One region of the Bacillus basilensis genome, then DNA from elsewhere that is predicted to be linked to it. Evidence: riboswitches for the same ligand, from Rfam matches in the RefSeq annotation. Region 1 holds a riboswitch; the other holds the start of a gene.
The links. A riboswitch is a leader RNA that binds a small molecule or an ion and turns the genes downstream of it on or off. The one in region 1 is predicted to bind FMN.
Positions count from the first base shown of each region.

Region 1 (4,073 bases):
CAACCGCTTGTTTCAACTCACGTAACTTACGTGTTTGTAATGCATCAATTACTTCTGTTACTTTATCTATTTTGTCTTTTTCCATAAACATCTCGATAGAAAAATCTCTTTCTCTCAAAGCAATTTCAACAAAATGATCTTCTATCGTTGCAACCTTTAGATTTCTAATTGTCGCTATTTCTTCTAATGAGCGCCCTTGCCTCCAAAAATTATATGTTTTTTTCGTTGATAAACTAAATAATTCAGCTCTCTCATTCGGATAAGAGATAATTTCAGCTAATAACGGAAATTCATTTTCTTTATCGCGAACTTCTTGTATAAGGAGATGAATTGCACCCCAAAATAAAAAGTACACCCTAAATATATCTTGTTTCGTAATTTCAGCTAACTGCTGCAATGTACAACCGATACGTTCATATCCTGTTAATCTATATGTTACAATCGTCGCTTCTACCACATCACATTTCCCTAAAAGATTATGTATTTCTTTCCATAATCTTTTAGCCAATTCATTTCGCCTATACGGCATACCTGTTAAAAAGCGTTTCACCCACATCATTATTTCTGTATCTTGTTGAATAGGAATAAATTTCGTATTATTCTGTTGTAAATTAGATATAGTTTGAATAATTAAAGATAATCTTTTCCAAAATGTTTCACCTAATTCACCATAGTGCAAACCATGTAAATGCGCTGGAAAAGCATACACTCCCTCCCATGTATGCAACTGCATTTTACCTTTAGGTGTTAACAAATATGTATTCTCATGTATTTCTTGAATCAAATCTGCTTGCAACAACTTTGCAACTTCACGATCATATTCAATTCTATTTAATGATTTATATATCCCAAACAAAAAAGAAATTCGGAACATATTTCCATCTTGTAATGTTTGCGAAGATCGTTTTCCCTTTAATAAATAATAAATAGAAGAAACGGTCCTTTCACCATTCAATTGTTTTAAACAATACAATAAAGTATATTGTAGTTGCATTACCGCTTCCACCTTTCAATCTAACTTAATTGCTTTTTGGTATAATTACACTAACTTATCATATCGGCACTATATACTTGTATATATTCTATTGTACCAAACGAAATAACATTTACGTATTTTGAAAATCTTATGACATAATACAAAAATTAGTTGACACCCTAATTGATAAGCATTATCATTATAATTTTATGTTGAAAAGTTTTAAAAACCGTTTTACAATAAGGTTATAATTTTTATGGCGAGCTTTTCACATACATATTATCAGGAGGGAAAAAAGATGGCAAAATATACAATCGTTGATAAAGATACTTGTATTGCATGTGGTGCTTGTGGCGCTGCTGCACCAGACATTTATGACTATGATGATGAAGGTATTGCATTCGTAACATTAGACGATAACCAAGGTATCGTTGAGATTCCAGATGTATTACTTGAAGATATGATGGATGCATTCGAAGGTTGTCCAACTGACTCAATTAAAGTTGCTGACGAATCATTTGACGGCGATGCTTTAAAATTCGAATAGTCTTTTATTAACTTCAAAAAATGTCCCTCATTAATATGAGGGACATTTTTTGTTTTCATGATACTTATAAAAAAAACATTAGTAGTTCCATACTACTAATGGTTTTTTTGCCTCGCTATTTGCCGGGCAGCCCGATTGGTGAGGGCTAATAATCAGTGGGGGATGCCCCCCACTGATTGAAGTTTCACTTTATATTTTATGCATTTTTCATTTTTGCAAACATCCATACTTTCAGGCGTGAGAATAACGCTACAAATACAATTGTCACAACAATCCCTTTAATCAAATTAAACGGTAAGATTGCCGTTACAACCGTTGTTCTTATAGCCTCACTAGACATAGCTGGCGAATTTAAAAACCAAGTGTAAGCTGGGAATATGATGATGTAATTTAATATACTCATAATAAGCGCCATTGTAATTGTCCCTAGCATTAATCCTGTCGTTAAGCTCTTAACAGTACGATACTTCCTAAATAAGAAAGCTGCTGGTCCAATAAATAAACATCCTGCAATAAAGTTAGCTATTTCTCCAACTGGTACTCCCGTTAAACTTCCTTGAATCCCATAATGTAAAATATTCTTTATCGCCTCTACAATTACTCCCGCAATTGGTCCGAAGATAATCGCTGCAATTAGAGCCGGTACATCACTAAAATCAATTTTTAAGAATGGCGGAAGCCCTGGGAACGGGAAATCCAACATCATCAGTAAATATGCAATACTACTTAGCATCGCTACACTCACCATCTGCACTACACTGTTTTTTTGTTTCATCTTTCTCTCTCCTTTTCCATCGATCATCTCATGGAAAGTGGAAAGGTTCTGCTATGCCTACTTTTTCATAGAACGAAAAAACCCTTTGTGTTTTACACAAAGGGAGAATTTAAGGCACATCAAACAGACGTTCAAATCCATATCTTTTTTGAACGCTTGAACCTCCATCTTCTCCCATCCAGACTATACTGTCGGCTTTGGAATCACACCAAATCCTGCCTTAACGGCTCGCGGGCTTAGAACAAAATCACATATAGTTCATCACCGCCGGTCGGGATTTTCACCCTGCCCCGAAGATAGACCGATATTCTATTTTCCACTTCATTATACAACAACATGATTGGATTGTGAACAAAAAAATCGTAACTTATTAAAAATAAGTTATTGATTTTACATAATCAAAACCATTCATTATATTTTACAATACACCCCATATTTTTTAGCATTCGGCATTTCTCCTATAAATCCCCTAGTCATATATAATTAAAAGTGATAAGATGTTGAATTGTTAAGATAAGAACATTTTCTGGATTATGGAGGAAATGTCATGAAGAAAGAAAAGAGACACTCTATTCGAGAAACAATGAAAAAAAACTTAAGAAAAGAATACTTTTACTTAAAAAAAGAATTACTTTTCTACTGTCCAATTGATTTAGGCACATTCTCAAGCGAGACATACTATGCTACTTTCGACGAAGATGGCATCAGTATTTATCAGTATGATAAAAAAACAGAGAGTAAATTAAAATTATGTGAGCGTCATCCGTGGAAAAGTTGGAATAAAGTGAAGGTGGATCATTATTTAACAACTTCTCAATTTATTTTTCAAGGGAAGCGAAACTGGATATTATCCCTTTTCCAAAAAGGAAAAGAAGCTCAAAAAATAATCGAAGAGCATACATCTTTACAAACTGAAGTTGTTTCCCGCTCTTTCTTAAAAAAGCTTCCAGGTTTCCGTTCTAATGCACCGTTGAATAAATACATTGGCAGCATTTGCTACACTGCACTTATTGCATTTTTATTAAAATGGATGATTCCATTTCAAGCACCACAAATCGCCCTGTACTCCATTTCAATTGGTTGTATGCTCCTTGGTCTACTTTGTTTGACAATCGGTTTAATTGAACCGACTATTGTACTTTTTCGAACAAACGAAAAAACCAGAACAAAAGTATTTTACTTATATAGCTACTTAGCTATTTCTGGATTTATATGTGTCTTTATTTTTTGGTAAAAAAAGAGCTAGTTAAACTAGCTCTTTTTTTACTTTACGTATAATTGTTGATTTGGATAAATCAGCTCTTGCTGCAGCCCATTTTTTTCTTTAATTTCCTTAACAGACATGCTAAATTTCCGTGCAATGCTAACTAAAGTGTCCCCTTTTTGAACGACATATAACGAGGAAGAAACGACTTCGTTTCTTTGTTCATGTAAAACAAGCAATGGATTCATCGCATTCTTTTTTGCCATCGTCCATCTTCCTTGATGAACTTCTAAATGTAAGTGTGCACCTCGAGATTCTCCTGTATTCCCTACTTCTCCAATTATTTCTCCTTTTGAAATATAATCCCCTTGAACTACATATCTCTTATTTAAATGTGCATACACAGCCTCATATTCTCCATGTTTAATAAATACAACATTTCCATAACTACTTGAATAATAAGACTTTGTTACCTTACCATCTTGAATAGCTGCCACCGCCGAGCCGATCGGTGCCGCTATATCTATACCGTAGTGTTTTCCATGCCTTGTCCCAAAATAATCACTTATCT
Region 1 covers NZ_JBNTQO010000005.1:181,662-185,734, reverse strand. Annotated here, with positions in the region: gene ACQVV1_RS12885 (YpbB family protein) at 1-994, opposite strand, end outside; gene ACQVV1_RS12880 (ferredoxin) at 1,275-1,523, shown strand; gene ACQVV1_RS12875 (ECF transporter S component) at 1,720-2,298, opposite strand; FMN riboswitch at 2,461-2,600, opposite strand; gene ACQVV1_RS12870 (hypothetical protein) at 2,846-3,532, shown strand; gene ACQVV1_RS12865 (peptidoglycan DD-metalloendopeptidase family protein) at 3,562-4,073, opposite strand, start outside.

Region 2 (4,073 bases), on a different contig from region 1:
AACTGGTGGAAAAACAACAAGCTATGGATATTATGAAAAACATGATTTAAAATCTGTAGTTGACTGGCTAAAAAGTCGTTTTGGCACAAATATAACCCTTGGTATTCATGGTGAATCGATGGGAGCTGCAACACTTCTTCAATACGCAGGGCTTGTAGAAGATGGGGCTGATTTTTATATTGCGGATTGTCCTTTCTCTGATTTTTACGGGCAATTGCAGCACCGTTTAAAAGTGGAATTCCATTTACCAAAATGGCCTTTATTACCTTTAGCAAACGCATTTTTAAAAGTTCGCGACGGTTATACAATTCGTGAAGTGTCACCAATCGACTGTATAAAAAACATTAACAATCCCGTTCTCTTTATTCATAGTAAAGATGACGATTATATTTTAGCTGATATGACAAAAGCGTTATATGAAGCAAAAGAGAATAAGAAACAACTTTATATTGCAGAACACGGTGCACATGCTTGCTCTTATAACGAAAATAAAGAAGAGTATGAAGCAGCCGTCGATCAATTTTTAAACACATATGTGAAAGAAACAAAAAACAGGCTTGCATAAGCCTGTTTTTTTATTGCGCTAAAACGTCTGTAACTTGTTCCATATTTTCAGAAATCCATTGCATTGCATCATCTAACGTTGGAAATTCTGTCGTTTGAAAGGTTACTTCATCTTGAAGTAACCAAACATCCTTCGATTCTTGTCCTACACCTGCAATGGACCAATGTAACAAACTATATGGATGATTATCATTCAAAAATGATGCCCACGTGCGCTCATCTGCAATATTTCGTAATGTACGTAATTGTTTATCCATCTTTCGTCACCTTACTCTAGTCAGTTATAAAAAACATTATAACACTCTCTTCTCTTTCGAACAAAGTGCTCTTTTTGCCCCGCTATTTGCGGGCAGTAAAAATCCTACCTCAAAATTCAGCTGAAACAAAGACGTTAGGTGTGAGATTAACTGCCCCTAAAAGCCCGATTGGTTCAACTAATAATCAGTGGGGGATGCCTCCCCCACTGATTAAAGTTTCACTTTATATTGTCAAGTACTTCTCTTGATTATATGATGGAATTAAGCGTTTGGGAAGGAGGGATAGTGTTGGCAAAAGTACAAATTAAAGTAAATGACAATGGCTCTTTTCGCGTTACAGGGGACGTGGAATTAGTCGACTCACAGGGGAATGTATTCCCAGCAAAACCGGCATTTTCTTTATGCCGTTGTGGTTTATCAAAAAATATGCCTTATTGCGATGCTTCGCATAAAGGTAAATTTGAGTCTGTTGTTAGAGCACCAGAGGCAGAATAATTTTACATGTGACATGCACATTTTTTTGTGCATGTTTTTTCTTTTTATCAACTCCGCTATATCCCTTCTCCTTACAACATTTCTAATACTTTTGTCTTCATTCCAGCCTACATATATTTTCACACAATTCTTCACATTCGAATACTTTTTACTAGCCTTTTATTTTTTTTGTGCTATAATTTGACCAAACAGCATCCTTCGGGGTCGGGTGAAATTCCCAACCGGCGGTGATGAAGCGAAAGCTTCTAAGTCCGTGACCCGTTTTCAACTCGAAAACGGTGGATCTAGTGAAACTCTAGGGCCGACAGTATAGTCTGGATGGGAGAAGGATATGTTTCTAGTTTTTTATATAGTGAATACACTTTTATTTCAGTATGCATATTTTTAAAGATTCATTTTGATTCTTTATATATGTTTAGTTTTCTATACTCATTTTTTATACTGAAATAAAAAGAGACAACTAGCGTTTAAAAAATCCGATATTTTGCTAGGTTTTTTCCTTATGCAGAAATATCGATTATCGTTAGGTTTCTTCCCTATGCTTTCGTATTCGAACTATATTTCTAGAAATCACGTCTCCCAAACCCCAAGGATATTAAATCCTTGGGGTTTTTTGATTTTTTTAGGAGAGGTGAAGAAAATGACAGATCAAGAATATATGAGGATTGCCCTGCAGTTAGCAGAAGGAACATCAGGACAAACAAGTCCAAATCCTATGGTTGGTGCTGTTGTTATAAAAGATGGAAACATCGTCGGTATGGGGGCTCATTTACGTGCTGGTAAAGAACACGCAGAAGTTCATGCCCTTCAAATGGCTGGTCAGAACGCCAAAGGCGCTACCGTTTATGTAACACTGGAACCGTGTAGCCATTTTGGAAAAACACCACCTTGCTGTGAATTGCTCATCGAAAAGGGAGTTAAGCGCGTTGTAATTGCTACCCTTGATTGTAACCCGCTCGTTTCTGGTAATGGAAAAAGGAGATTAGAAGAAGCTGGAATCGAAGTAACTACCGGTGTCCTTGAAGCAGAAGCAGTTTTATTAAATCGCTACTTTTTTCACTACATGAAAACGAAACGCCCATTTGTAACAATAAAAACAGCGATGAGCTTAGATGGAAAAACAGCAACTGTAACTGGTGACAGTAAATGGATTACAGGTGAAGAAGCACGAGCTGATGTTCATCAATATCGCCATACACACGATGCAATTCTTGTTGGAGTGAATACAGTTATAGCTGATAATCCGCATTTAACAACAAGAATTCCTAATGGGGGTAAAAATCCAATACGCGTTATTTTAGATACTCATTTAAAAACGCCACCATCTTCTCATGTCATAACAGATTGTTTAACACCGACATGGATTATGGTTGGTAAGGATGTAAATAAAGAGAAAATAGCTTCTTATGAATCTGAAAATATATTTATATTCCAAATGAAAACGAAACAAATTGAAATTCAAGATGTTTTAGACCTACTCGGTGAAAAACAAATCCTATCTCTTTTCGTTGAGGGTGGTCAAACGGTTCATGCAAGTTTCTTACAAACAAATAATTTCAATGAAATTGTAACTTATATAAGTCCAAAATTAATTGGCGGGAAAGATGCCCCTACTTTATTTGGCGGAAATGGTTTTTCAAAATTACAAGATGCGCTTTCCTTAAAAATTCAAGAGATGAAACAAATTGGCGATGATATAAAAATCGTTGCGAATGCCCGAAACGAGGTGACGAAATGTTTACAGGAATTGTAGAAGAATTAGGAACGATAACAAATATGCAACAAAGCGGGGAAGCAATGAAGTTAACGATACATGCAAATGAAATTTTATCAGATGTTCATTTAGGCGATAGTATAGCGGTTAACGGTATTTGCTTAACTGTAACGAGCTTTACACCTACTTCATTTACAGTTGATGCAATGCCCGAAACGATGAAATCAACATCACTTTGCCTACTCAAATCACACTCTAAAGTAAATTTAGAGCGAGCAATGGCTGCAAATGGACGATTCGGTGGACATTTCGTTTCAGGACATATTGATGGCATCGGGACGATATTAAACAAAAAACAACACTATAATGCCATCTATTACAAAATAGCTATTTCGGATGAACTGCTACGCTATTGTTTGCATAAAGGATCCATTGCTGTTGATGGAACGAGTTTGACAATATTTGATATAGACGAATCTTCCATTACAATCTCACTCATCCCGCACACAGTAAGCGAATCTGTTATCGGAGAAAAGAATGCCGGTGACATCGTAAACATTGAGTGTGACATGATTGGTAAATATATCGAACGCTTTATTACTAAGCCTGTAAGACGAAAAGGTTCAATGACCGAAAACTTTTTACAAGAAAACGGATTTCTATAAGGGGGAAGCATTATGTTTCATCGTATTGAAGAAGCTCTAGAAGATTTAAAACAAGGAAAAGTCGTTATCGTATGTGATGATGAAAACCGTGAAAACGAAGGCGATTTTATCGCTTTAGCAGAGTATATTACGCCAGAAACGATTAATTTTATGATTACACATGGACGCGGTCTCGTTTGTGTACCGATTACGGAAGGGTACGCAGAACGCCTACAACTAGAACCAATGGTATCTCATAATACAGATTCGCATCATACTGCATTTACAGTGAGCATTGACCATGTTTCTACCACAACAGGGATTAGCGCTCACGAACGTGCAACTACGATACAAGAATTGTTAAACCCTGCATCAAAAGGCGCTGATTTTAATCGACCT
Region 2 covers NZ_JBNTQO010000002.1:213,335-217,407, reverse strand. Annotated here, with positions in the region: gene ACQVV1_RS04560 (alpha/beta hydrolase) at 1-565, shown strand, start outside; gene ACQVV1_RS04555 (DUF2552 family protein) at 576-821, opposite strand; gene ACQVV1_RS04550 (CDGSH iron-sulfur domain-containing protein) at 1,110-1,316, shown strand; FMN riboswitch at 1,507-1,650, shown strand; gene ribD (bifunctional diaminohydroxyphosphoribosylaminopyrimidine deaminase/5-amino-6-(5-phosphoribosylamino)uracil reductase RibD) at 1,957-3,069, shown strand; gene ribE (riboflavin synthase subunit alpha) at 3,051-3,695, shown strand; gene ribBA (bifunctional 3,4-dihydroxy-2-butanone 4-phosphate synthase/GTP cyclohydrolase II) at 3,708-4,073, shown strand, end outside.
Region 2: it holds a riboswitch for FMN, as region 1 does, so the genes downstream of both, ribD (bifunctional diaminohydroxyphosphoribosylaminopyrimidine deaminase/5-amino-6-(5-phosphoribosylamino)uracil reductase RibD) here and ACQVV1_RS12875 (ECF transporter S component) in region 1, are expected to answer to the same signal.